2 regions of the Oceanobacillus sp. FSL K6-0118 genome follow, and region 2 is predicted to be linked to the other one. Evidence: riboswitches for the same ligand, from Rfam matches in the RefSeq annotation. Region 2 holds a riboswitch; the other holds the start of a gene.
What was found. A riboswitch is a leader RNA that binds a small molecule or an ion and turns the genes downstream of it on or off. The one in region 2 is predicted to bind preQ1.

Region 1: it holds a riboswitch for preQ1, as region 2 does, so the genes downstream of both, queC (7-cyano-7-deazaguanine synthase QueC) here and queD (6-carboxytetrahydropterin synthase QueD) in region 2, are expected to answer to the same signal.

Annotation. Positions count from the first base shown of each region.
Region 1 is NZ_JBBOVR010000001.1:2,137,262-2,152,473, forward strand. Features, by position in the region: gene MHI02_RS10955 (FdhF/YdeP family oxidoreductase) at 254-2,599, shown strand; gene fdhD (formate dehydrogenase accessory sulfurtransferase FdhD) at 2,615-3,415, shown strand; gene cyoE (heme o synthase) at 3,636-4,565, opposite strand; gene MHI02_RS10970 (YfiT family bacillithiol transferase) at 5,262-5,771, shown strand; gene MHI02_RS10975 (arylamine N-acetyltransferase family protein) at 6,067-6,843, shown strand; gene MHI02_RS10980 (YkvI family membrane protein) at 6,916-8,076, opposite strand; gene MHI02_RS10985 (hypothetical protein) at 8,430-8,759, opposite strand; gene MHI02_RS10990 (VUT family protein) at 9,345-9,884, opposite strand; gene queC (7-cyano-7-deazaguanine synthase QueC) at 9,889-10,548, opposite strand; PreQ1 riboswitch class I at 10,594-10,636, opposite strand; gene queF (preQ(1) synthase) at 10,638-11,138, opposite strand; PreQ1 riboswitch class I at 11,244-11,290, opposite strand; gene MHI02_RS11005 (FAD-binding oxidoreductase) at 11,535-12,905, shown strand; gene MHI02_RS11010 (response regulator transcription factor) at 13,226-13,930, shown strand; gene MHI02_RS11015 (sensor histidine kinase) at 13,927-14,922, shown strand; gene MHI02_RS11020 (ABC transporter ATP-binding protein) at 15,013-15,212, shown strand, end outside.
Region 2 is NZ_JBBOVR010000001.1:877,761-892,972, forward strand. Features, by position in the region: partial or broken gene MHI02_RS04595 (MerR family transcriptional regulator) at 1-702, shown strand, start outside; gene MHI02_RS04600 (hypothetical protein) at 972-1,775, shown strand; gene MHI02_RS04605 (CPBP family intramembrane glutamic endopeptidase) at 2,343-2,972, shown strand; gene MHI02_RS04610 (LytTR family DNA-binding domain-containing protein) at 3,286-3,747, shown strand; gene MHI02_RS04615 (DUF3021 domain-containing protein) at 3,737-4,162, shown strand; gene MHI02_RS04620 (hypothetical protein) at 4,620-4,802, shown strand; gene MHI02_RS04625 (DUF3923 family protein) at 4,910-5,137, shown strand; PreQ1 riboswitch class I at 5,369-5,415, shown strand; gene queD (6-carboxytetrahydropterin synthase QueD) at 5,651-6,085, shown strand; gene queE (7-carboxy-7-deazaguanine synthase QueE) at 6,079-6,807, shown strand; gene MHI02_RS04640 (hypothetical protein) at 6,906-7,682, shown strand; gene MHI02_RS04645 (hypothetical protein) at 7,742-7,999, shown strand; gene MHI02_RS04650 (hypothetical protein) at 8,311-8,532, shown strand; gene MHI02_RS04655 (hypothetical protein) at 9,104-9,682, shown strand; gene MHI02_RS04660 (response regulator transcription factor) at 9,723-10,412, shown strand; gene MHI02_RS04665 (ATP-binding cassette domain-containing protein) at 10,496-11,416, shown strand; gene MHI02_RS04670 (ABC transporter permease) at 11,413-12,180, shown strand; gene MHI02_RS04675 (sensor histidine kinase) at 12,205-13,116, shown strand; partial or broken gene MHI02_RS04680 (PEP/pyruvate-binding domain-containing protein) at 13,262-14,071, shown strand; gene MHI02_RS04685 (IS3 family transposase) at 14,387-15,212, opposite strand, start outside.

The DNA of each region.
Region 1 (15,212 bases), 1.3 Mb from region 2:
TTTGTTTAAACCTATCTGTTCCATGAAATGTTTTAAATAATAACAGTTTTTAAGATATTTTGTTCCCACCATCAATATATATATCTAGTAGCTAAATTTAATAACCACTTTATGAAACTATCTTTACTTGATTAGGAGAATACTTCTTGAAAAAAAGAATAAAGAAGGAATTCTTCTTGACATTTGTATAGACTTTAACAGAAAAGAATGTTGATTTAGTAAATGCTATTTTATTAAATATGGAGGGATTGACGTGGGGGAAACAAAACACACTGGTCCAGTTAAACTACCAAGGAAACCTGATCCATCACTTTGGGTTAGTAAAGTTCCATTCGGTCTTGGGAAGGTGAAGCCACATCATATTCGGGATACCATGAAAGTAGTTTGGGAAAATAAAGATAATCTAAGGTTTGCAACGAGAATCCTTACACAAGGAGTTTGTGATGGATGTGCCCTTGGAGTATCAGGACTCAAGGATCAAACGTTAACAGGACCACACTTATGTACCACCCGCTTAAATGTCCTACGATTAAATACAATGCCTGCAATGGAGGAAAAATACGTACATGCGGATGTTGCTGATTTACGCAAAATGAGTAGTACGGAATTACGTCAATTGGGGAGAATTCCGTATCCACTTATTCGCAAACCAGGGGAAAAGAAATTTAGTCGAATCAGCTGGGATGATGCGTTGGATAAAATTTCGGATAAAATGAAAATGCTAGATCCGAAGAAATTCGCTTTTTATACAACGTCAAGAGGAATTACGAATGAAGTATATTATACACTAGGGAAGGTTTCCAGATTTCTTGGTACGAACAATGTGGATAACGCATCACGTATTTGTCATTCCCCATCGAAAACAGCATTATCTCGTTCGATTGGTGTTGGTGCATCCACTTGTAGTTATAAAGATTGGATTGGTACAGATGTCCTCGTCTTTTGGGGTTCTGTTGCTGCAAATAATCAACCAGTCTCAACGAAATATATGTATGCGGCAAAGCGTAAAGGTACGAAAATTATTATCATCAATCCATATCATGAGCCTGCCATGGACAATTACTGGGTTCCATCGATTGCGGAATCTGCTTTATTTGGAACGAAAATAGCGGATGATGTTTATCAAGTAAATATTGGTGGAGATATTGCTTTCATGCATGGAATCATGAAGCATTGGTTTACGATGGAGGAAAGTGTTCATGGCTCTGCAATCGATCATGAATTTGTCTCCAAGCATGTGAATGGACTGGAGAGTTTGAAAGAAAAAGTAATGGCTTATGAATGGGATCAGCTAGAAAAATCATCCGAATTAACGAAAGAACGAATGATGGAATTAGCTGAACTTCTAGCTAAATCAAAATCCGCGGTATTTGTTTGGTCGATGGGATTAACACAACATCGATTTGGTACGGATAATATATCACAAGTAGCCAATCTCGCCTTGTTAAGAGGTTTCTTAGGAAGAGAGCATTGTGGTTTAATGCCAATCCGTGGACACTCTGGCGTTCAAGGTTCAGGGGAAATGGGGGCAGATCCATTTGTCCTCCCTGGTGGTGGCATAGATGATGCAAATCGAAGCCGTGTAGAGACGATTTGGGGGTTTGAAATTCCAAAATGGCAAGGCGATATTGTTGGTGTTTCTTTAGAGAATGCCCTTCTTCCAGACGATCATGAACGAAAACTTGAGCTCTACTATTTATCTGGTGGTAATTTGCTGGAAACCATGCCCAATCCTGATTTTGTGAAGCAATGTTTAGAAAATATAGATATTCGTGTTCATCAGGATATTATTTTTAATACGTCGACACTTGTAGATGCAAAGGAAGCAGTTATTGTATTGCCGGCAATGACGCGATATGAGCAACCGGGCGGAGGTACATCTACTTCTACAGAAAGGATGGTATATTTTTCTCCGGAAATAAAGGGACCACGTATGGAAGAAGCAAGAGCAGAGTGGGAGATTTACGTTGACCTTGCCAAAAGGGTAAAACCAGATAAAAAACATTTGATTGACTTTAAGGACCCATTTGAGATTCGAGAGGAAATAGCAAAGGCAGCACCAAATTATGATGGAATTCAGCATATGCAAAGCAGAGGATATGTCTTTCAATGGGGTGGTTTATGGTTATGTGAAGGTGGAATATGTCCAACACCAGATAAAAAGGGAAATCTCATTACCGTTGAGATACCTGAACTTCGTAAGCCAGAAGGACACTTTTATGTGACATCAAGACGTGGAAAACAATTTAATTCTATGATTTATCATGAAACGGACCCATTTAACGATGCAGACCGCTATGATCTCCTTCTAAATGAAAAAGATGCAGCAGCATTAGGTATAAAAGAAGGCGATCCTGTTGTCGCTTTTAATCAATATGGTACATTTCATGGCCGTGCAAAATTTGTAGAAATTAAAACAGGAAATGTTGAAGTACACTGGCCAGAAGGAAATGCACTGATACCTAAAGGTGTCTACGAAAAATATGCAGGGATACCGGAATACAATACGGCTGTTATCTTGGAGAAGGCGGAAACATATTTTGCACATAAAGATACGAAATATGCAGAAAAGAGAGTAGAGGAGCTTGAGATGGATTAGGTTAGGTGAAATAAAATGAATAATAAGAAGGAGAATGGGTGGGAGGTCATACGATTTAATGGAGATTCAAAGTCCACCCAGCAAGAAGAGGTTGCAATCGAAAAGCCTTTTACCATTATGCTCAATGGGGAGGAGTTTGCGACTATTGTATGTACGCCAACGGATCTACAGGATCTCATCGTTGGATTTCTTGCGGCAGAAGGGGTTATCCGTTTCTATGATGAAATAAAATCAATCTCCATTGATGAGAAACTTGGATTTTCCTACATTCAATTAATAAAGAATTTAGACGGTTTACAATTGGATCACTCCAAACGGTTCATCGGTTCTTGTTGTGGAAAAAGTCGACAATTTTATTTTAAAAACGATATTAGGACAGCAAAGACCATTATGAGTCAACTAATAATCTCAGTGAGACATTGTTTCCAATTAATGAATGCACTTCAAACAAAATCCAAACAATTTATTAAAACGGGCGGAGTGCACAATGCTGCACTAGCAACACAGGATGAAATTATTACCATCCGTTCTGATATTGGTAGACATAATGCGTTAGATAAGCTATATGGGCATGTTATCCAAAATAAAATTAGGCTTGGTGATAAATTAGTTGTTTTTAGTGGTAGAATTTCTTCAGAAGTATTACTGAAGGTTTCTAAAATGGGAGTGGGAATCCTTATTTCTAAATCAGCACCGACTGATCTCGCATTACAACTAGCAGATGATTTAGGTATTACAACCATTGGTTTTGCACGTGGAAATCGATTAAACATTTATACGCACCCTCATCGAATTATGGAAGCAAAAAATACGTGAAGAAGCCTAATTGGTGCTTTTCCAAAAGACGGAGAAGCGCCCTTTTTGTGAATTTATTAACGGGCAGTTTAACGAAAAAAGTAACCAAGCAACAATAATTTAATACTTACCATTCCAATAAGGAAAAAACGAGTGCTCCTTGCATTTAAAGGTAAATTATTTAACAAGATGTAGAATAAAATGGGGAAATCCTCCTTAATGAAGGATTTCCCTATCATTTTTAATCGATGATTGGTGAAGTCAAAATAATCATTGCGAATGATAATAAAATTAAATAAATTAAAGAATAACGTAAATTCATCTGTGCCCATTTCTTCACATCTTTAGCTCGTGGTCCTTTCAACGCAAGAATAATCCAACCAATGGTTAAGAAAACAGCAAAGACAAGGAAAAAACAGCCTAAAGAAGCAGTCAAAAAGAATGGGAATGGTAACAATGCAATAACATAAATTATAATTTGTCGAATGGTGACATCAACACCGTAAACAACTGGTAGCATAGGCACCCCGGCACGTGTATAATCTTCCAACCTTTTTATAGAGATTGCGAATGTATGTGGAACTTGCCAAATGAAAAGAATACAGAAAAAAACGATTGGAACGATGTGACTTGCTGGCGCTATCGCTGCCCAACCAATTAAAGGTGTAAATGCTCCGGAAACACTACCTACTATTGTATTCAAAGTAAATTTTCGTTTTGTCCAAAATGTATAAAGAACAACATAGACAAACCAGCCTAAAAATGAATAAATAGCTGCTTCAAGTGTTGTAAATAGCATGAAAACTAGTCCAATGATCGATGTGATGATTCCCGACCATAAAACTGCTTTTAAAGAAAAATTCCCATTAACTGTCGGTCTATTTTGTGTACGAACCATTTTTCTATCCAAATCGACTTCATACCAATTGTTGAGAATTAACGCTCCAGAAATGACAAGTGTACTGCCAAACATGGTTAATAGAAAAAGGCCCCAATGATCAATAAATTGTTCCCCATTAAAATAAAGTGCTAACCAATAGGCTGTAAATACAGGCAGTACATTGGCTACTAACACTTTACCTTTTAATAAATATTTGATATCAATTAATAAGCTAAGGAATTTAGAAGAGCTCCCCGCTGTTGTCTCCGATAGTAATTGTCCGTTTTTCATAAATATCCCCTATTTTTATCGTGTTTAAAGTGAATGAAATAATACAAATACTGTTTAATTATACCATGAAAGATTTATCCTATTGTGACCAAAATTTGAAATAATCGTTTCAAAAAGTTAATGGAACTTTTTAAAAACGAGGGGGAATTAAAATAAAATTATTTTTCGCCACATTACTTATATTGTTCGGTGCATTTTTGATCGGGCTAAGGACAGTACCGTTAATGTAAACGATGAGTACAGTAGGATATAATAGTACAAGTATGAAATAGTATGAAAGAGAGTTGATTTTGATATGGATACTCAAGTAACTACGAAATTTAAAATATATAAGTCAGCAAATGAGGTGTTTGAGGCTTAAAAAAAGATGACCCTGAAATAGTGAATAAAATGTTAGGACAAAAAGAAGGTTGGGTATATGTGTTATCTTGTTTAAAGGGCTATTTAGAAAATGGAGTTAATAATTTGAGAGCATCACTAATTCATTAGTAAACCAACTAAAAAATAGTCATTTAGTTTTTTTAGAAACAAATATGTTAGTATAAAGTTATCAGGAAATTAAGCTAATTAGCAGAATGTATTCGTTGCCTAGTTTTTTACATTTTGCGGAAGATTACAAGAACTAAGTAGATTAGGTATATTAAACGTCAATACATAAATATAATAAAATAAAGAATAGGAAAAGGGGGATTGAAAATGGATGTAAGAGAACCAATTGGCAAATTACAAGTTCCCGAAAAAGTAACTTTCGAAAATATTCAAGAATGGTTAAAGCAAATCGAAACATACACGATTCGATTAAGAGAAACAGTCGACTCATTAAGTGATGAGGAATTAAGCAAAACTTATCGTGATGGTAGCTGGACAGTTCGTCAATTAGTTCATCATATTGCTGATTCTCAGTTGAACATGTATCAACGTTTGAAACTGGCTTTAACGGAAGAGAGTCCAACAGTACCAGCTTTTGATGAAGAAAAGTGGGCTATTCAACCGGACACAAAACTTCCCGTAGAATGTTCTATAAAAATGTTGGAAGGCATAAATGAGCGCATCGTATCTTTAGGTCACCATTTAACCGAAGAGCAATTAAATCGAACTTTTGTTCATCAGGAAAATGGTCCAATAACGGTTGCAGCAAAAGTTGCAAAATTAGCATGGCATGAAGAACATCACTTAGCCCATATAAAAATCGCATTATCAAAATAACATACTATTCATGGAATTGGTTTATCAAATCTCGATAAGCCAATTTTTTGAAATCAAGAAAGAAAATTGATAGTTTCTATGAAATAATAAAAACTGGAAATTAAACTGCACTACAATGATGTTATCGTATATGTTTCGGCAATCCATCTCTGAAACACAATAATATAAAATATAAATTACGCTTTATATGTAAAGAAAAGTTGTTTTAATAATTTTCTTATCCGGCTCCAGTGCCCAGCGACTTCCGAGACACAAAACGGGCGCCTAAGCCTTTGTTCTTATTGGAGTGATTTTTATGTGTGAATTGAATAGCTTATTTCGTAAAAGAATCGGTATTTCCCAAAACAAGAATATTACTTTTGAAAAGTTGGATTATATTCTTGAACAAACGGCAATAAATATCCCTTTTGAGAATTTATGTATTATGGAGAATAAAATAAGTGATATCAATAAAGAAAACTTAATTAATAAAATACTAGTCAATAAAGAGGGAGGTCTTTGTTATGAATTAAATTCGATTTTCTACTTTTTCTTAATCGAAAATGGATTTGACGCATCCCTAGTACGTGGAGTGATTTACGATAATATCAATGAAACGTATTCAACCATTGGAAGGACTCATGTTGCAATTCTTGTAACCCACAAGAACCAAACATACTTAATAGATACTGGATTTGGAGGAAATTTACCATTAAAACCCGTTCCTATCACTGGGGAACCTGTCACATCCAATAATGGAGAATTTCGAGTGAATAAAGGGGATAGTGAGTTTGGGAATTATGCACTTGAAATGAAATTAAAACATAAGGACACGAATTGGAAAATTGGATATGCTTTCGATTCTAAGAAGCTTATCAACGATGTATCAGAATTTAATGAAATTCAAACAATCATCGCCAAGCACCAAGAATCTCCATTTAACAAAAAGCCTTTAATCACTCGACTGACTTCTACGGGGAATTTAACTTTAACCGATACTTCCTTCACACAATGGATAGATGGAATAGATACAAAAGAGGAAATCGATCATGCTAAGTTTAAAGAACTATTGAAAAAGCATTTCGGGATATAATTTAAGTAATAAAAGGCTACCTCACCAATGGATGATTAATAGTAGCCTAATGGAGGAGTGGATCTATTTCGTTTAATCTATTGTATTTTCAGACGTTTGAGCTTTATGTCCTTTTATAATACGGTAGAATCCGATTACTAACAATGGTAGTCCAAATACAACTAACATGGCATATCCTAGGATTGTATAACCAGTTCCAACAAGGTCATTGATTCCGACACTGGACAGCATGGCGGAAAGGACAAGGATAATAATTGCAATGATACCGTTCATTCGCCTAGTCATTGGCTGCTTTCCAACTTCTTTAAGATTAGAGTTGATCCGGTTGATAAAGGCGTGAATCAGCCCTGTTGCGGTTTCAATCAAGGTCCAGCCAACGACAACACCAAATATGATGGCAATCCATACGCCATATCCATTAAGCATATGCAGCCATGGGACCTCCGCATTAAATACTTGTTCATTCGGATAATAGCCCATCAGAGCAACGTAAGTCAAAAACCACGGAACGGTCATCATTGTCCCAGCAATGATGGCACTAATTAACGTATCTTTCATTGTTTTTTGCCTACGGAGTGTAAATAATGCTGCTGGATAAACAGCAAGGTTGTAACCAACATAGATAATACCTGCCCAAAATACAGATCCCATTGAAAAGTTAGTAACAAAGCTTGTATCACCTGATGCAAAGACTTCTTTGATTTCCCCCGATGTCGATGAAATGACAAGGATGGCAAAAAGAATGTAAGCACTAAATAATGCAATAGTACCAATCGTTTTAAAGCGTTCAATTATATTTGCACCGTAGAAGTTTAAAAGTCCAGCGATAATGGCAATAATCGCGACTCCTATCCAATAATTTAGTCCAAGAGTGCTGTGAAGGATAGATCCGGTTGCAGCGATAACGATAGAAATCATTAAAACAGCCAGTAACAAATAAATAATATCAAATAAAAACCAAAAAGGACCTAAAAGCCGTTTTACCATACTTCGATAGTCATACGCTCGAAATCTACGTGCGATTTCAAACATTAAAAATGCCATTAACGCAAATCCGATTATAATAATTACTCCCGCAATCCAGCCATACGCACCAAATCTAGCCCCATATTGAACCACCTCTCGTCCAGTTGCATATCCACCTCCTATTAACGTGGACTGTAGGACGATTCCGGGCACCATGTATCTGCCAAATGCCCCTTCAAAAAAGCCTCTATTTTCTTTACTTGCCACTATACTCGCCCCAATCATTCTGTTTTTAGAAAATTATTAATATTTATGTAGGAAAGGGGACGGTTATGACTTGTATATTTTTTGATGTTATAAACTTTCTCGAAAATAGAAGTAGCCTTGATGCATATTATCATCAAGGCTACTCCGATTTTTGAATGGCTTATTTGCTTTTTATAAGGATTAAAAAGGGTGTTTGGAATCCATTAACATCCACACCATTTTACTCATGTTTGAAAATGCTCATGATTGCTTGAGAAATTTCAATTCCCTGAAACGTGAAAAGTGTTAAAGCTGTTACAGAGAATAACCCCATCATAATAAATCTCATCCACATTATTTTATCCTCCTTTGAATTAGAAATATAAAGGTTTCTTATTCAAAGGAATGATCACATAGTTTAATTGATAAAATATGGGTGTAAATAATATTTTTCTCCTTATAGGGATAATTAAAAAGTTCAGGGACTGATTAAGAACCATGTGTATTAAAGTAATAGATATTAGAGTAATGAAGTGTACAATTTTATCTGTACCACCATTATCAATGGATAAATGTTCAACTGAAATGCTGTTTTCCATAATACTGTTTTGATCTGTATTAGCATGATTGTGATCATGTATCAAAAATAACTGAGAAAAGGGGAGAAAAAGTAAAAGAATCATTACAGCTATATGCTTACCCATCATCTTCACCACCTCTAAAGGGTCACTACTATATGCAAAAATAAAAAATCTTAGCATCATATATAATTATTATTTTATACAGCTAAGTACTTGTATTATTCATATTCAATTTAATTTTATTATTTATTATGCTATTTTATCATATTTATGATTTTTATGGTAACGTAGCTATCATAAGTAAATATATATTGGCCATAAAGAACTCTTCAAAGATATAAGACCACTGAAAAAACCCCTAAAAAATAGCCTTAGAAAAAGAAATAAAAACCACTTATTCATTCTATTTTAGGTTCTTTGTCGTATAAGTGACCGTTTGCTACGTTTGAACCGAATTTCGGGCACTCATTGAGATAGTAATTGTTTTTCGAATGCTGAGAAAAAAACAGATTCTCCCCATAAAAAAAGCATACCAATCTCCTTGAATTTGGTATGCTATCTGACCTAATAAAAGCAACGCGCTAAAACTCCTATGCTTCCTCATCATCTTCCAAAGATATAAACGGATTTTTTAATCTGTCTACCTTTAGGGGAGCATATCTAGCTCATTTATTATTTGTAAAAATACTACTTAAACTTCACCTGAATTTATCCCACCGTAATACGTCTTGCTCTCACCACATACACTTGATTTAGAACAAGAGCTCCAATTAACTGGATAACTGTTTTTGCAATAACCTGCCCTAAAATCGCTGCTGGCACAGCTTCCCATGGGATAAATCCTGCACCGATTGGACTTAATCCAACGATAACGAAAACAACGGAATCTAGTAATCCACCAACAATTCCGCTATAAAATACACGCCATGCGATTGGTAGTTTTAATCTAGTATAAATCTCTGTATCTGCTGTTTCAGAAATAATAAAGGAAAGTGCGGAGGCTGCGACAATCATTAGGGTATCGCCAAGTAAAGAGGACACCGCACCGGATAAGATTAATGCTGTCAAGATAAATAAATAGGTCTTTTTTCTTCCGTACTTGTTTTGCACCAAGTCACGAAATATAAAGGTCGCACCTATTAAAAATGTTCCCATTGGAATGATGAAAATACCAATCTCGAGGGGCATGATTGCCGCGGTTGTCACGTTTGCCGTGACAATGGAAATTAAATATAAAAAAACGCGCAACATATTATTTCTCTCCCTTGGCCAGTAAGTATTGCTCTAAACCATGATTACGGAGCTTACACGCTGGACACTCGCCACAACCATCAGCCTTTATTCCGTTATAACATGTTAAGGTTTTTTTCCGGATGAAATCCATTACACCTAACTCATCAGAAAGCCTCCAAACATCCCTTTTATCCAACCACATTAGGGGAGTATGGATAACAAAACCCTCATCCATTGCTAGATTCAATGTCACATTTAATGATTTGATAAAACTATCTCGGCAATCTGGATAGCCACTAAAATCTGTTTCACTAACTCCTGTCACAAGATGCCTTGCACCAACTTGCTTTGCTAACACACCAGCGAAGGATAGAAAAAGTAAATTTCTCCCTGGTACAAAAGTGTTTGGAAGCCTAGTTCCATCACCATCAGCTATCTCCATATCGTCCCGTGTTAAAGCATTGGGTGCTAATTGATGTAGAAGCGACATATCTAAAATATGGTGTTTGACACCGAGATCTTCTGCAATTTCTTTGGCGCATTCGATTTCTAATTGATGTCGTTGGCCATAATCAAAGGTAACTGTTTCGACCTCTTTAAATTGTTCTTTTGCCCAGAATAAACAGGTCGTACTGTCCTGCCCTCCGCTAAAAACAACAATGGCTTTATTCTTTTCCATGTAAAAACTCCTTTTCAAAAAGAAAAAACAACACTAAGATGGGTTGTTTTCTTAGTTTTTTATAGAGGGTAGCTAGAACCTCTACCTATTTAACGATTATCTATATTTTCCGGATTAAGATCATGATTCATCAAGCGATGCATAGCCATTTCCTCATACTTTGTCCCTGGTTTTCCATAATTACACCAAGGGTCAATAGAAATACCGCCACGAGGAGTGAATTTACCCCAAACCTCAATATAACGTGGATCAAGTAATTCAATTAGATCATTCATAATGATATTCACACAATCCTCATGAAAATCTCCATGATTTCTGAAACTAAATAAATATAATTTCAATGATTTACTTTCTACAATCTTTTGATCAGGTATGTACGAAATATACATCGTCGCAAAATCAGGTTGCCCTGTAATCGGACATAAACTAGTAAACTCTGGACAATTGAATTTTACAAAATAATCCCGATTAGAATGGATGTTATTTACGGATTCTAATACTTCAGGTGTATAGTCCGTTGCGTAATTCGTTTCCTTATTACCAAGTAGAGTTAAATCCTTCAAACCTTGTTTCTCGCTTCTTCCAGACATAAAAAAACCTCCCTGTAATGTTTCCGAACACTACGGAGAGGTCATAGCAAACTATGATTCTAACAAAAAAGCCACATCCAATTATGGACATGGCGAATTGTCATTGTATCCATAGTTTTTTATAGAGGGTTTCAGCTATGAACCTCTTCCGATCAGTTGTTCAATTCTTACTTATCATAACCTTAGAAGGGAGATTATGTCAATATGGTTTATTTGTTCGGTTGCTTTTTCGGTCATGATGAAACCAAGGGGAGCTCACTTTAAATTCGCATCAGGGGTTATTGAATTAGTCGAAAAAACATTATAATATGAATAATATCAATTTATATAAATATTATTATAAATTAAATAAATTGAAAAATGGTGTAAAACTTACAAGGTGAGAGGGGCAGCAAAATGGAAACCGTACTAAATGCTTTAAAAAGAAAACTATCTGACGAGCAAATTACGACGAATCAAACGGTAAGAGAATTACATAGCAGGGATGAAACATATCATCAAACAAGTCTTCCAGATGTGGTGGTATATCCAAAATCGACAAAGGATGTAAGCCATATTATGGAGGTTGCACAAGAGTTTAAGATTCCAATAACACCATTTGGAGTTGGGACCAGTTTAGAAGGACATGTTATTCCATATCAACATGGCATCTCCATTGATTTTTCTTTGATGAATAAAATTATTGAAATAAAGGAAAGTGACTTACTTGTCACGGTTCAGCCTGGTGTGACTAGAGAACAATTGAATAAAGAACTCAAAAAGTATGGGTTATTCTTCTCGGTCGATCCAGGTGCAAATGCAACTATCGGAGGAATGGCGGCTACGAATGCTAGTGGAACTACGACAGTAAAGTATGGGGTGATGCGCGATCAGGTGCGTGATATCGAAGTGGTTCTTGCCGATGGAAGTGTGATACATACAGGGAGTTTAGCAGCTAAATCTGCATCGGGTTATCATTTAAATGGATTATTTGTTGGTTCAGAGGGAACGCTTGGCTGTTTCACGGAGATAACATTACAAGTATATGGCATTCCAGAACATATGGTTGCTGCTCGTGCAACATTCCCAAGTTTCACTCATGCAATTGATGCTGTTACTTCGATTATCCATGCAGGGGTACCGATTGCACGAGTGGAATTTGTGGATGAGGCTTCAATGATTCAAATTAATAAATTTAGTGAAACAGATTATCCAGTAGAACCAACCCTTTTCTTGGAATTCCATGGTAATGAAGCCGGTTTACAAGCGGATGTTGATTTCACTAAGGAAATCATGAAGGATAATAAGTGTCAGGAATTTATTTTTGAAACCGATACTGCAGCACGTAATCATTTATGGCATGCCCGCCATAATCTAGCCTATGCCTATGTCCATGATTATGTTGGCAAGAAGATGATGCTTACGGATGTTGCCGTTCCCATATCCGAGTTAGCAAATGCGGTAACTTTTGCCAGGAAGGAGTTAGATAAATTAGGAATTCCGGGTGGACTCGTAGGTCACGTCGGGGATGGCAACTTTCATTCATTGATTATGATTGATATGGCAAATACGGAAGAAGTACAAAAAGCGAAAGAATTTAATGAAAAGATTGTGCTTTATGCACTACAGCGTGGTGGAACATGTACTGGAGAGCATGGTGTAGGCGTTGGAAAAAAACAATACCAGCAGCTGGAGCATGGAACAGCACTCGGAGTAATGAAACAAATTAAAAAGGTACTAGATCCAAATAACATTTTAAATCCTAATAAAATTATAGATATAGAATAGGGGGCAACAAGATAAATTGAGTTTGTCTAATAGGATACTTACTATACGGTAGCTGAAGTTTCATTCATAATAAAAAATCACTTGTTACAAATACACATACATTTTAGTCCACATCTATTATAGGTGTGGACTATTTTATCCCACCTAAACGGCAGTAAGACTCCCACTCCAAACTTTTGAGGAAACAAAAAAGGTAGGCGGGAGATCAACTGCCTGCTATCAAAAGTTGCTTGGTTCCCTGCAATAAAAAATGGCATTAGGTGAAACGGTTATGTTAAATTAAACTTAACTTATTTAATGGAACTAGGAGAAATTCAAACATGGAAAAAATCATGATTGTTGAAGATGATTTAAAAATTGCAGAATACCTTTGCAAGCACATAGAAAAGTACGGATATGAAGTGATCATCGCTAAAGATTTTGAAAATATAATGGCTACTTTCCGTGATGCTCAGCCTAATCTTCTTTTACTAGATATTAATTTACCTAGTTTTGACGGATATTATTGGTGCAGGCAAATTCGTAAAGAGTCTATTTGCCCCGTAATTTTCATTTCCGCACGTACAGGGGAGATGGACCAAGTAATGGCAATAGAAAATGGTGGGGACGATTTTATTACGAAGCCTTTTCATCCTGATATTGTCATGGCAAAAATACGAAGTCAAATGCGACGTGCATATGGAGAATATGCGGCAAACTATAAAGAGAGAGTACTTATTCAAGGAGACTTAACCTTATATCCTGAACGACTTAAACTACAATTTAAAAATGAAGTCACAACATTAACAAAGAACGAAACCGATATTATTGAAAGTCTGTTGGAACGATATCCCCGAGTTGCTGGTCGTCAAGATTTATTGGCGAAACTTTGGGATGATCAAACATATGTCGATGAAAATACGCTGAATGTTAATATTGCCCGAGTTCGGAAAAAGTTTCAAGAATTAGGAATGAACGATGCTGTAGAAACCGTTAGAGGAGCAGGATACCGTCTACGTATTACATGGGAAGAGGAGAAGGCATGAGATTATTTCTTCGTGAGCATTTTTTACTCATTGTGATACTGGTTATCCAAGTTTTCATAATACCTATACTATTTTGGTTAGATGGTTACAGAGGGCTAAGTGTAAGTATTTATGCTGTTTTTTTATCCTTAGTATTCTTAACAGCAGTTTTTATCTATCGATACATTAGTAGAAAAAAATTCTATCAAAGGTTACAGAATTCAATAGATTCACTGGATGAATCTCTCGAGACCACCGAACAAGCCCCAATATCAGAAGCGCTTGATCAGTTACTTCGCGCTCAGTATCGTTTATATCAAGAAGCACTTCAAAAAGCAGAAGACAGACAGGATGAGCATTTGTTATTTATGGATCGTTGGGTACATCAAATGAAGACACCCCTTTCTGTGATTGAACTAACCGCACAAACACTAGATGAGCCAGAATCGTCTAGCATTCGGGAGGAAACGGAGCGAATGCGAAATGGATTGAATACTGTGCTTTATATGGCAAGACTTCGTACGATTGCGGAAGACTTTCATATTAAGCCAGTCCTCCTATCCAAATTAATACATGAAGTGAATCAAGAAAACAAACGCTTTTACATTCGTAATGAAGTGTACCCACAATTGAAGGAAGATAAGCTTGGAATAACAGTGGCAACTGATGAGAAGTGGCTTTTCTTTCTATTGACGCAACTAGTACATAATGCTGTTAAATATTCTACTGGAAAAACAAATCGAATCGTCCTATCTCTTTATGAACGTTCGGGGGAAGCAGTACTGGAAGTAAAAGATTTTGGCATAGGTATCCCGGTTGTGGATCAGAAGCGTGTGTTCCATAAATTTTATACTGGGGAAAATGGTAGAAAAAATCGGGAATCAACAGGGATGGGGCTTTATTTGGTAAAGGAAGTTGCAAGGAGGTTAGAGCACGCTATTGAATTGGAATCCAAAGTTGGTGAAGGAACGACTGTTCGGATTGTTTTTTCGAATACACAAAACCTTACATAGATGTAAGATTCATGAAAGCATAATCGATAGTTTATCGTGAACCTTCTAGGCTATACTTCATATAGAAGCTTTCAGAAGAGGAGAATGATTATGCTTGAACTAACAAATGTAAGTAAGGTTTATGAAGGCAAGGTAGCTTATCGTGCCCTTACAGATATCAATTTAGAAATTGAAAAAGGTGAATTTGTCGCCATTATGGGTCCGTCCGGTAGTGGGAAAACGACATTACTAAATATTATTTCCACAAACGATGCACCATCAACGGGGGAAGTTAAAATCGAAGGAACTAA
Region 2 (15,212 bases):
AAGACAGGAATATCGATCCGAAATTTACGTTACTATGATGAGATAGGTCTCTTAGTACCAGAGAAGCACCCTACATCAGGGCATCGTATGTATAACGATAAAGACGTTTTAACCCTGCAAAAGATTCTCAGTTTAAAATTTCTAGGATACAGCTTGGATAAAATCACTGATTTGAATGAAACATTATCTCTCCACTTAAAAGCCTTAGAAGAGCAAAAAAAAACTGATAGAAAAATCAATGAATACGATAAAAAGGGTTATCCATTTACTAAAAGAAGAAGGAGAAGTGGATAGCACTTTATTATTTAGCCTTATTTTGGGTTTACCAACTGAAGATTTACAAAAGGATTGGTTGGAGCGCCATAAATTAACGGATGTTGTGGAAGAGTTGTCAAAGAAATCAGTTGAAGAGAGCATGAATTTAGATAAAACCTTTGTAGAAATGTCTAAAAAAGTAAAACAATTGTATGGTAAACCAATTAAAGACCCAGAAGTACAAGAAATGGTTGAATCGTATATAGAAGAAACTCTTTCATTTCTTGGTGAGGATGTAATGCAAAAGTTAGCCAATGTAAACGTGGAAAAACAGGGTCTACAAGAACTCGAAGAAATGACTCCTTCCCCCTTTACTGAAGATGAGCAGAAATGACTCAGGCTATTGATTATTATATGGTGCAGTCCGAAATGGGAAATATGCAATAGAAGTACAAGGTACCACGGTAACTATTTAGGGGGTGTTTTTAATAAAAAAATACTATTTATCCATTTTGCTCGTGATATTGGTAAGTTTTATGGGAGGGAGTTACTTTATTTTAAGATTAAATAATATTAGTAATGTTATCGTCATTTTAGTAACGTTGACATTACTAATTTTACCTCCAATAAGCATCTATTGGTTACTGATACGACCGAGGTCAATGCCAAAATTATTGGTATATCTTTCATTTATTATTTGTTTAGGAATCTCTTATTTGATAATCCCTCATTCGCACAAGGGATTTTTTAATCAAATATTGATTTGGATTCTACCCATCCTGGAAATAACTATCGTAATTGCAGTTTTCTATAGTATCATTAAAAGCATTATTCGCTATAGGGCAAGTAGTAAAACTAAAGGAAAAGACTTACTTGAAATAACGAGAATGTCACTTGAGCCCAAATTGGGAGATGGGTTTGTTTTAGGTGCAATTTTAACAGAACTAAGCGTCTTCTATTACTCAATTATAGGATGGTTTAAAGAGTCAACTGTGAACAATAATGAAAGGGTTTATTCCTATCATAAGACTTCACAGGTAAACATTATTATAGTCGTATTTTCGATCCTAATAATATTGGAAGGAATATTATTCCACTTTCTTATCCTGTTATGGAGTGATGTTGCCGCATGGGTTTTTACGATCCTAAATATTTACGCCTTGCTTTATATGATAGGGCTATATAATTCTGTGAGATTTTTACCTCATGTTGTTTCTTTTGACCAACTTATCATTCGCTTTGGATATCAAAGCAGTATTAAATTGGATATCAGGAATATAGACTGTATTAAAAAAGCTAAAGATAAAGGTGGAATTGGGGAAAAGGCACCTAAAGAAACATACTATGCCATGTTGAATATGGATTCTCCACAGTATGAAATCTTTTTAAAAGAACCTGCTCTAATGGAAAGCTCATATGGGAGAAAAAAATATGTTAAAACTGTTATATTCAGGGCAGATAATCCAGCAAAAATGATTGAGGAGATAAAATCTAATATGAAGTTATTAAGTAATGAGTAAATAATTATACACCTGTCAAAATCCGCTTCCCCTCCCCCTGCTTTATAGTTGGTATCCAAACTAGAAAGAAGCTGGGGAGAAACGGTGACTGTATTTAACTTAATTCGAAACTACACCAATTAAGGCTGAATCAATAGTGGTTCAGTCTTTTACTTTTCCAAATAATCCTTCAATCTTTTATCCAACACGGATTCAATCGAATTTTGTTTTCTTATCTTCTCACTTCTAATTACGTGCATTATTATTGTGATGTCATTCATCAAACCTGACGTGTTATACATTTTGTAACTACAAGAAAGGTATTATTTGCCATAATCAAGTAAGAAAGCGAGAGGGCTAAATATATTTAATAGTTGTAGAACAACAATTATTGCCTGGGTTTAGAATAGATTTTTAGAGTAGGATATTTTATTAAACTTCCATTAATAGCATGATAGAAACGGATTGAATGTGAATTGTTTTAATTTAGGTATCTAATGAAATTGTTAGTGGCATGGGTACATACGCTTATAAAGAATATGTTAAAACTCTGGAATATAGTTAATTAGCAATACAGGAGGTGTTGATATGTATAATCGTAAAGATGAAATTATCACAGGTTTAGTGTTGGGCAGTCTATCTATTGCTTTAACTGGAAGTATTATCTTTTGGTATTTTGGAGATCCACAAAAATTTATCGAGCATAGATTAGGTGTTAATGCAGAAGCATTTAATAACCCTATTGTTTGGATATTAACAATTATAATTGCATTTGGATATATATTGTACACAGCTAAAGTAATTCCTTTTGTACGTGATCATTTATTTACATTTTCATGGCTTAAAGTGATTGGTGTTTGGGCTGCATTCGTTTCTAGCATTGTAGAAGAGATTTTGTTTCGGCAAGTATTGATGGATTGGCTAATGGGTTTAGATTATTCAATACTTATACAAGTATTAGTTTCGGCTTTTATCTTTGGATTAGCACATGGGGCATGGGTATTTCTTGGAGGAGAGTTGAGAATAGCACTTCCAGTGATACTCTCCACTACAATTCTTGGTGGTTTACTAGCTATTCTGTATATTATAGCTGATCGTAATATACTTGCACCAATTGTAGCTCATATATTGATAAACTTATTCATTGAACCTTGGCTTATACTTTCAGCAGTTACGAGGAAATGGGATAACAATATAAAAGAAAATGAAGATAATTAACCATGCCGATCGTGATTACTTTTTGAAAGCCCTTATAGCAAATTTTGTTTTATACAAGTCTATCGAAAAAACAAAAGGAAATCTAAAGATATTGCCTGCTCATTTACAAGAAATCGTATTTAAGTTACCTTATGGATGACAATGAGTATTGTTATTTGTATGTAGCGATTAGTATTGTAACTTATGTGGGATTTGACCTTGTTTCTTATTATTTATAAGTTTTCAAGGATTTTAAGATTTGGTCTGGCGGTTAATAGAAGTTATTGTATGTTACCACGTTTCTAAAGAAAAAGGATAGTTTGGGGGCATGATGATGAAGGTGAACATCGAAATTGACGATAAGCATGCAGAACCATCCATAACCATTCAGACAAATGAATGGTCCGATGAACTGGAAGAAATAGTTGCAATTATTAAACGGAAAAATCGAAAGCGTATACTTGGGATTGAGTCAGATCAAACGGTACTACTTGACCCCAATCAGGTAGAATTTGTATATGCTGAAAAAAGAAAAATTCTTGCATGCATTGGTAAACGGAATATTGAAGTAAGGATGAAGCTCTATGAAATAGAAGATGTTTTAGCTCCTTATGGCTTTATGCGTTTTTCAAAATCAGTCATCGGCAATCTTAATCATATTGAACGTTTTGAGTTATCATTTAATGGAAATCTCTGTGTTTATTTTCATTCTGGAAATAAAGAGTTTATTACACGAAAATATGTGAAATCAATCAAAGATAGATTGGTTATGGGAGGGCAGTCAGATGATTGTTGAAGCAGTTAAAAGAAGTATGATGGGGATAGCTCTAGGTGGTATTTTTACATTTATTGCCCTTACTGTTGTAATGTTTACCAGCACGGACGCTGCTATCTCACAAATATGGATTTATATGCTCTGTTCTTTTATTCTTGGTATTTATTTTGGATTGGCCTCGTTTTTGTTTGAGGATAATGGCTGGAGTTACCTGAAAAAAACCGCTATTCATTTCTGCTTGTCGATAGCTGTTTACTTTACAATCGCCTTGTTTATTGCTGACTGGATTCCATTTAGCTTAGCAGCAATTTTAATAAGTTTTCTGGTTTTTATATTTGTTTATGCTGTTTTTTGGATGGGGTATTATCTATATTACAAAAAGGTGGAAGCATCGTTGAACGCTAGTTTGAAGAAGAAAAATGATATATTCAAGTGAGTAGAATCCATATACTATATTGGGTAAATTCAATAAATGAGTAGCTTTTTCAACAGCATATTTTTGGCATATGACTCTATTCATTAGTTATTGAACTGATGAAATTCTTTTCCCTATGTTAAAAAAGTTTGAAACACCTGCTTTAAAGTCTGGTATCTAGAGTGGAAAGAAGAGGGTGGAGAAAGAGTTAGATTGTGGTGCAAGTAATAGTGATTCTGATGGGTGGTTACTGTAGTGAAATTTTGGAAAGGTACGAATTAATTGAAAGAGCAATAGAAACTTTTCATGAAATTTTTACGAAGATTGAAGAAAACAGTGGTGTATCTGTGATATACACTATGCCTAAAAAATAAGTGTCAAATTGTTCAATTAAAAAGGTCATTCCTTAATGAAACTTTTATTTTTCTAATCCGTACATAAGGTTATGTGATTATTGTAAATGATGGAGGTGTCAAATGTGTCTAAAGAAGTTATTTTCATCTTAGTTATAGCATCTATGGCTATATGGATTACGGTTTCTCGAGAGGCTGTAAAACCTTCAAAAAAGATAAACTGGCGAAAAATGATAACATTACTGTCTGCTGGATCTTTATCTGCATTAGTTATAACCATTACACTTTTTCAAAGCTTGCTGTTTTAGTTCTGTTTCCGGGTACGTTATTTCAAAAAAGTGGCGATGATTTTTTAGTAATTGGCAGTATAGTTAAATGAAATTTATTTCGGTTGGAGAATGGAGAGAGAAATAAGGTGAAAAAACGATGGTATTTCTGGTGGATTGGTAACATATTTTGGATTATCATTTTTGTAATTGGATTAGCTATTATTTGGTTAAGAGAGGTCGATGGTGCTGGGGTTACTCAAACACCTGAGCTTAAATTATTGGCATTTATAGTCTTATTGATTGCGTTTATAATACCAACGATTATTCAAGGTGTGTGGCTAATTGTTAATTTGAGAATTAGCAGTAGTAAATAAACAAATACGATGTTATTATATAGGGCAGTTTTCTTCAATAACTGAAGCATTTTTTCTATGAAAGCAAGTTTAATAAAGGAAGAACAAGTAGTCTTCAGCTTTTTACCCGTATTATGTTCTCTTCTTTTGGAAACGTTTATATTCATTTTTTATGTTGACATATATTCTTTAATCTAAAACAAAAGATATGGTAAAGTAATATTGTAAGTGAATAATAGAATCTGCGTATTGGCAGGAGAGGTTCGAAATTCCATCCCTCTATAAAAAACTAAGGAGCTAGGACAGCACCTTCTTTAGTGTTGTCTTTTTTGTCTAGCTCCAGCGCCCAGCGACTAGCGAGACTTCCCTCACCTCCGTACGATAAGTCAACATCGACTCACTCCGTTCGTCGTGTTTCCTTTATCTCCTACGGCTCAGTCCAGTCCGTACGTCGCTAAACGGGCGCTTACGCTTTTCTTTATTGGATGGATACAAGCTCCCAAAGATACAAAATAAACGAAGGAGTGATGATTCATGATGCAACAGATTTATCCGGTTACAGAACATCCCTATGCATATGAACTAAATAAAGATTTTCAATTTGCTGCAGCTCATTATGTACCACATGAGGATGCTGGGAAATGTCAAAATATGCATGGGCACACCTATTTTACCAATATCACCATTGCTGGAAACGAACTTGATCACACAGGTTTTTTAGTTAATTTTAAAAAAATAAAAGACTTAATTCACAAGAGATTTGATCATCATGTGATGAATGAAGACACCAAATTCTCCGACCAAGACGCTGAATACTTTCCGACAACAGAAGTGGTTGCCCGGACTATCTATGAAATCATTCAGGAATACCTAAACACCCTACAGAATAAGCCAACTTGTGTTCAGGTATATTTAAGGGAAACGCCTACGAGCTATTGTATTTACCGACCAAAGGAGAAAACATTATGAGAAAAATACCTGTACTTGAAATATTTGGCCCAACTATTCAAGGGGAGGGAATGGTCATTGGCCAAAAAACAATGTTTGTCAGAACGGCCGGCTGTGATTATTCCTGTTCCTGGTGTGATTCGAAATTCACCTGGGACGGTTCAGAAAAGGAATCGATTCAAATGATGGAACCGCAGGAAATAGTGGAAGCATTATATGAAAAGGGAGGCGGACGATTTCAACATGTTACCATCTCTGGAGGAAATCCAGGATTATTGGCTCAATTGAATGCATTGGTAGATTTACTTCATGAAAATCAGGTGAAGGTTGCATTGGAAACACAAGGTAGCAGATGGCAGGAATGGTTTACAAAGATAGATGATCTAACGATTTCGCCTAAGCCGCCAAGCTCTGGAATGACTACAAATTTTGAAACATTGGATTTTATCATCCGTTCATTAAAGGAAAAACAACAGGGGGATTTCAGTTTAAAGGTAGTCGTCTTTGGGAAAAAAGATTTGCAATATGCCATCAACATACACAAAAGGTATCCTGATGTAAAATTGTTTTTGCAAGTGGGTAATGATGATTTAGAAACGGGAGAACAGGAGAAGTTGTTAGCCTATCTGCTTGAAAAATACGAACGATTGGTTGATCTTGTAATGAATAGTTCAGAATTGAACGATGTTCGGGTATTGCCGCAACTTCACACCTATTTATGGGGAAATAAACGTGGTGTTTGATATAAAAACTTTAACCTTACTCTTCCAAAGTAGTGGGTTCAAGCATTTTGTCTAAAGGAATGTGTTCGGTGAGATTCTTTTATTGGAGTTGAACATATTTGGGAAAACATTTTATTAAGAATCGCTTATTAGAAAGGATTATAGGGGCGAGCTTTTCAATATCAATCTTTTTTATCGTCATAATTAGCAGTAGTGGATTTAATTTTTTTGAATTCCATGAACTGATTACAATACCGGCGATTTGGGCTTTATTTTTTGGCTACGGAATAATTAGTTCCATTTTCATAGATGTTATTGGGAAATTCATACCCAATTTTACAGGTAAACAAATTTTGCTTTATTTTTTGATTGGATATCCCCTTTTCTTGGTTTTGATGCCAATAGAATACGCGTTAATCGCTGGAACAATTGGTGGCTTTTTCTCTCTTCTCTTTTTATTTGGTAAAGAAAAGTTAAAGCCTTTAAAGTGGTATAGCTGGATTGTAATTGTTATACCGCTTGTTTGTTTGGTGATGATTCCTATGGATCATACAAGTAAAGTCGGGTGGAATGAAGTGACAGGAGATACATTTGTAGAGGTGGAATACGAATATTTTAATGGGGAGCACTTGATACCTATTCATGGAGAACAAGGTGAACGAATTTACTTTGACGTAGAACATCATTTTAAAAATGGAAATAGCTATGGCATGTCTCTTTATGATGAAAATGGCGATTATGCAGGAATGAATGAAGAAAATGACGATGTATCAAGCGTGGATTTTAAAAAAACAGCAACAAAATATATTGTTGTTCAAGCTATTAATGGGGAACAAGGACAATTTCGGGTGAGGTGGTGGAAGGAAGGGGAGACAGTGCCTGATTGGGCTAAGTGACTTTCAACTTATTGCCGATCTATTTGATGTCTATAGAAAATAGGAAAAGGGGAAATAAAATGATACCGATTATTTTATCTATAATACTAATACTAGTACTGATTTTTTCCATAATTCTTGTGGTCCGAAAAAGAAAAAGGGCTGGTATAACAGGGATAAAAAGTGCTTTAACTCCAATTTGTTTTTATATTATTGGTATTACAAACCTTTTAGCCTATTGGTTTAACTTTATGGGAATATTGAATTGGTCTATTTCTATGATTTTGCTAATTTTAGGTGCTTATTTTACAAAATATATGCCGGTTTCTGAAAAATGACTAGTTCAATTATAAAATGTTGATTTTATTTAATTGAAATGAAATGGGATGGGATTAAACATGACGAAGAAATATACCACATTTGGAAAGGTAATTTATTGGTTAGGTTTTCTAATTTTATATCAGGATTATTCTTTTTTAGTGAGAGTGGTGTGTTGGCAGAAGATATTCCAGAAACCTTCTATCCTTTTGCATTACCATCAACCATAATAGGGATTATTCTACTCCTTATTTCTAATTTCTTTAAAAAAAGGAACGTTTAGTTGTTTCGAATTTAATTTGTATATAAAAATATTCAGGGGGGAGATAATTTGAAGAAGGTTCTAGTATTAATACTTTGCTATATTATTCTTTTCGCGACTTTAGCTGCGTGCCAAAAAGAATATACTGAAGAATACATAGAGTGGGGAGAAAAGACAAATGGCAATGTTGCTGAACTGTTAGAAAATAATGATATACCATATGAGATAAGAGATGGAATCATATATATACCGGAAGATGCTTTTGATAAAGCTATTTATTGTTGTGCTTAGTAGAAAATTGTAAGTTAACAGATGCGGTTGCCGGACAAGGAGGATGCTGTGCGTAAGGAAGTCGCTTACCGTGTTAAAGGGGGGGTTATTAAAAGAAAGTAACGAGACATTATCGTTACTCTCTTTCCCATCAAAAAGATTTGTTGTAGAATCATAGTCTAATTTTTCACTTAATTGAGTGTATATTCGTATTGTTTCGCTCTTTCGTGTCCAAGTGTGTAGACAATACTCATTCTATGAGGCGAAATACTTTTCTTTGTTACCTCAATAAATGTAAGGGCATATGTTAAAATATTAGATGTTTATCCTTGTAGCGTTATGCATTCCTTCCATTCCTTCCAATCCTTCCCCAATAAGGTTTTTAACATTTTATCAAATCATCCTTTATTCTATTCCTTTATAATCCCACTGTATATACATCAAGGTATTCCCTACGTTCTCTAATATCCCCTACATGACTATTCTAAAAAACTTAAGGTTTTCTTAAGGAATCTATTAAGGTCTTCTTATGTTTTGGTATGTAAATTGAACATATCAATTATTTCTATGGTAACAGACAAGGGGAATGATTATGACAGAGAGAAAGGTGTATATTCTTTTAACGGATACTGGTACATTTTTTACAAAGTTGATAAAGCTATATACAAAGAAACCTTATAACCATGCATCAATATCTTTTGACTCTGAATTATCAGAAGTATATAGTTTTGGAAGAAAAAAGGTTTGCAACCCATTCAATGGGGGGGTTGTAAAAGAAGATGTGAGACAAGGTATATTTAAAGAAGCAGATTGTGCGGTTTATTCCCTTACAGTTACAGAAATTCAAATGCAAAACATGAAGCGTTATATACAGGAGATCGAAGGACATAAGGAATACTATCGCTATAACTTTTTAGGTTTATTCGGGTTTATATGTAAAAACCCAATAGAAAGAGAAAAAGCATTATTCTGTTCTCAGTTTGTTGCTTCAGTGCTAAAAGAATGTAACATCATTGATTTTGAAAAGCCACTATCACTAATAGCGCCAGATGAATTTCAAGAAGTAACTGAATTGCAACTGGTGTATAAAGGAAATTTAAGGGCTTATGCTAGTAAAGAGGAAGGGAATAAATTGCCTATTCCTGTTCAGTATATACCAGCCGAATTGTGATCCATCTTCTAATAAATTAAACGAAAAGGAAGAAGTTAAAGTGAATCAGACGATCAATATTTTAGTTGTTGAAGATGACAATGATATTAACCAATTATTATGCCGAATTGTAAAAAAGAGCCAGTATCATCCACAACCTGCTTATTCTGGTACAGAGGCTCTGATTTATTTAGATAAACAGAATTGGGACTTAATTTTACTTGATTTAATGCTTCCAGGTATGGCCGGTGAACAAATTCTTGAAAAAATAACAGAAAAAGGTTCGATTCCAGTTATTATTATTTCAGCAAAAAGTGAAAAGGAAACAAAAATTAATAGTTTAAGATCAGGTGCGGATGACTTTATTTCTAAACCTTTTGATGTTGATGAGGTATCTGCTCGCATTGATTCGCTCCTTCGTAGATATAGACGTACGAATGAAACTCCTAAACAAGTATTAACTCACAATGGTATTCATCTTGATTTGGAAACAAAGGCCGTTTATGTAGAAGGGGGAGAAATCACGTTAACCGTTCGAGAATACAAGATATTAAAGCTTCTAATGACTACACCTAAAAAAGTCTTTTCTAAATCTAATTTATTCGAAAGTGTATGGGACGAGCCTTTTCATGGGGATGACAACACGGTTAACGTTCACATGAGTAATTTGCGAAATAAGCTCTTAAAGGCAAATCCGAATAAAGAATATATAGAAACGATATGGGGGATGGGATATCGTATGAAAACTTAAGTTTTTCTTAAGATTTGTCTTAATCCTTTCTTAAGTTTTAGAGACCATACTGGACTGGTGAACAATTATGGAGGGATAAATTAATGGATGAATATATTCTAAGAACGAATAAGCTAACAAAAAAGTATACAAATGATTTTGCCCTTGAAAAGGTTAATATCTCCATTAAAAAAGGTGAAATTTACGGATTCATTGGTAAAAATGGTGCAGGTAAATCAACGATGCTACGTTTAATAACGGGGCTTGCCTTCCCAACAAGCGGTTCAATAGAGTTATTTGGAAATGATAATCGAAATGAGCTAATTAATGCACAAAAAAGAATGGGCGCCATTATCGAGAATCCTGCTCTTTTTCCGAATATGAGTGCCTATGAAAATTTAGAAGTCCATCGATTACAAAAAGGCATTCCTGGAAGTGTTTGTATCCAAGAAACATTGGAGCTTGTCGGACTTTCTAATACTGGAAAGAAAAAGGCAAAAAATTTTTCACTTGGAATGAAGCAAAGGCTTGGTCTTGCGATTGCCTTATTAAGCGATCCTGAATTCTTAATTCTTGATGAGCCAACAAATGGATTGGACCCAATGGGAATTGTTGAGTTGAGGGAATTAATAAAAAAGTTAAACCGTGAAAAGGGATTAACCGTTTTAATATCAAGCCATATATTAAGTGAACTCCATCTTCTCGCAACCAGTTTCGGAATCATTCATAAAGGTAAACTACTTGAAGAGCTTACTGCTAAAGAACTGGATGAAAAATGCAGACAACATTTAAGAATAAAGGTTGATGATCCGATAATGGGTGCAACCGTACTGGAACAGAATCTATCAACGACTGATTTTGAAGTGATGCAAGATGGTACATTAAAACTTTACAAGTATCTCGATGATGTACGTAACGTTTCACGTGCACTAACAAATCATGGTCTTGTTATCGAACATCTCTCGCAAAATGGTGATAGTCTTGAAAGTTATTTTTCAAAATTAGTAGGGGGCCATAAGGAATGACTAATCTTATTAGAGCCGAAATGTTCAAATTACAACGGAATAAGACATTTTGGGTTTTATTACTAACCATAATAGTATTAAGTACTTTGTTACATTACCTCATTATAATTGACTGGTGGCAAATTAATGAAACTTCATTTGATACTGCTGGATTAAGCGAATTAAATGCTTTATCAATCTTTACAGTCCCTCTATTTTTCAACTTAATTGTCAGCACACTCGCTGGATTTTTTATCTCAATCGAATTCTCACAAAGCGGTGTAATTAAAAATCAGGTAATAAGCGGTAATAAAAGATCAACTATTTTTATGGCAAAGTCTTTTATCTTTTCACTGGGCGCCATCGTTGTTACAATACTGATTCCATTAGTAACAGCTATCATTTTGGTCATCTTAACTGGACACGGAGATATAATAGATAGTTCTAATTTGATGTATTTAGGGAGAGCTTATGGGTTATTTACACTTCAATTTCTAGGTTATACTGCTATTATTATGTTATTATCCATTATTACGGATGATAGTGGAAAAACAATTATTATCTCTATTTTATTCACAATCGTGATGTATGCAGTTGAAAAACTTTCTAAGCCGCCGTTGATTGAGATGGTATATGAGAATTCTATCTTTCAGCAATTTAGCGAAGTATTTAAATACACCATGACAAAAGGTGAAATCATAAAGTCCATGCTTATTGGGGTAGTAACGATAATAATTGTTACTTTATGTGGAGTATTCTATTTTAATAGAAAAGAAATTAAATAATATATAGGTAAGCGGGTGGGAACCATGTTTTATGTAGTCATATTCATATTCTTAATAACAGTTTTTTTACTCACTCGCTTATTTGCTTTAAAAAAAGAAGTGAAAAACATAAGTAAGCAGTTAAAAATCTATAATGATCGAAAAACTAACAAAAAAATACATATGGCTCTTTTGGATAAAGATGTGGAAAGTCTAGGGTTGGAAATTAATAAACTTATTGATTTATACATGTCTGAGAATAGAAAGAGAGTCAGATTTGAAAGGGAACAGAAACAAGCAATTGCTAATATATCCCATGACTTGAGAACTCCATTAACTTCTATTTTAGGATATATTCAGATGGCTGAGGAAGATGATGTTACAGCTGCTGAGAGAAAAGAATTATTATCTATTGCAAACAAACGAGCAAAAAGGCTGGAGATGTTGTTAAAGGACTTTTTTGAGTTGAGTATTATCGAGTCTACAGATCATCAACTAAAGTCTGAACGAATCAATCTGAGGAGCATAACAATAGATGTCTTGATGAGTTTTTATGACCGTTTTTATGAGAGGAATATGGAACCCACCATTCACATACCTGAAAGCGATGTATTTATAATGGCTGATGAGTCAGCAGTTACGAGAGTCATTGAAAATCTAATTTCCAACGCCATTTCTCACTCAGATGGAAATATTATTATAAGTCTTGAGGAACGAGATTTTATGGTTGCACTAGTTGTAAAAAATGATGCACATTCCTTGACTGAACAGGATGTGGACTTCATGTTCGACCGGTTTTATAGGGCAGATCAATCACGTTCTGGCAAAAGTACTGGACTAGGCTTGTCGATTGTGAAGAGCTTTATGGAAAAAATGAATGGAACAATTATGGGACAGTTAAGTGATGGACAATTATCTATCGTTTGTGAATGGAATTCGGTGGTAATTAAAGATTAAAATGAACCGGTGAATCAGCTTATGTTGTGTTAAGTTAATCTTTCCCTAATTAAATTATAGCATATAAAAAATAGCAAATATAGACTATTTATTTTCATTCCCTACTGTTAGAATCAACAATACATTAATGGATAGGGGAGATTGGATGAGTTCTTTGGTTCTCGGTTTAAAGGAAATAGAAAATTCACAGCTTTTGCTTGTTGGAGGAAAGGCGTTAAATTTAAGGAAGTTATCCAAAATCCAGGGAATTCAGGTACCGGAAGGATTTTGTGTTACGTCAGAGGTTTATCAAAAAGTCCTCAAACATAACGTAGACTTCCACGCATTGTTGGATCAACTAAATCTAGTAAAAGCAGAGGAACGTGACAAAATTAGTGTCATCTGTCAGAGGATTCGACAAACTATTATGGAAGTAGAAATTCCTTCCGATGTTGTGAAAGCAGTTGACCATTATCTCTCCAGGTTTGGTGAGGAACAGGCTTATGCAGTGCGTTCTAGTGCAACTGCTGAAGATCTACCATATGCCTCTTTTGCTGGCCAACAAGACACCTATTTAAATATCATCGGTAAAAATGAAATTTTACAACATATCAGTAAATGCTGGGCTTCTCTATTTACTGATCGTGCAGTGATTTATCGTATGCAAAACGGATTTGACCACAGACAAGTATATTTATCTGTTATTGTTCAACGGATGGTGTTTCCACAGGCTTCAGGAATTTTATTCACTGCTGATCCGATTACCCATAACCGAAAGATACTATCAATCGATGCCAGTTTTGGACTTGGAGAAGCACTAGTCTCAGGTTTGGTCACTGCTGATTGTTATAAAGTTAAAGCAAATAGAATTATTGATAAGAGGATAGCAACTAAAGAATTAGCTACCTATGGACGAAAAGAAGGAGGAACGAAGACCGAGCAGATCGATCCGGATAAGCAAAGGTCTCAAACACTTTACACCTGCTTCTGTCAAGTAGACAGTACCAAAGTGTCTCAAAAAACTTTTCACAATACCTTTGTTTCCGATAGTTTGAGCTATGATCATATACGCCACCCTTGCCAGGCATTTGGGTTCGTGGTGGTGAATAAAGTGGCGAATCGGGAAAAATAAAGCTATTAAAGCTCCCTATTCGCACACAGAGCGTACCACGAACCATCTCTTCTAAGTTCTCGCTGGTCGGGGGCCCCTATCCCCAACACACCGAATCACTAAGAAGAGGCATGCCAGGCAAGGGCAAGCAGCTCCGCTGTGGTTCCCTGCGGTGCATTTTTAGCTTGCGTAACGCTTGATATATTTTACAGGACTCGTTTGTAATTTTGTGTTGATTCGATTATGATTAAAGTAATGGATATATTGGTTTGCCGCATTTTGAACTTCGAATACAGTCTCTGTGTTTTCAAAAAAACATTCTATTTCACACTTGTAATGACTAAAGAAGTTTTCAATGCATGCGTTGTCCCAGCAGTTGCCTCTGCGGGACATGGATGGGGTGAGGCCCATCTCTTTGACACGCATTTGATAACCAGCGTTTGTGAACTGTGTGCCTTGATCACTATGTAAAATGGCACCTTTCACAAACTTTTTTTCTTTTAAACGATCTAACGCTTCGTATACAAGCTCTATATCCTGACGTTGACTAATAGAATACGCCACAATCTCGTCATGAAATAAATCTTTAATCGCACACAAATAAAGATTCTTGTTTGGCCCCTCTATCACTGGTAAATAGGTAATATCAATCGCAAACTTCATTCCGGGTTTCTTTGCTTGAAAGTTTCGATTTAATATATTCGGTACTTTTTTATTTATCTCGTTACGCTTAACAAAGCGCCTTTGGCGGATCTTACAACGAATACCATATTTCCGCATGATTTTAGAGACACGCATCTCTCCAACCTCAATGTCATATTCCTCCTTTAATGCCATTTTCATTCTTTTTCTTCCCAATGTACCACGGTGTTTATGATGTAATTGGATGATATAGTTGTATAATTCTTCGTCCTTTTGTGCCTGCACACTACCCCCTCCACGTTTTTTCCATTTGTAATAACCAGATCGTGATACATCAGTCAGTTGCACTAACATCGTAACAGGA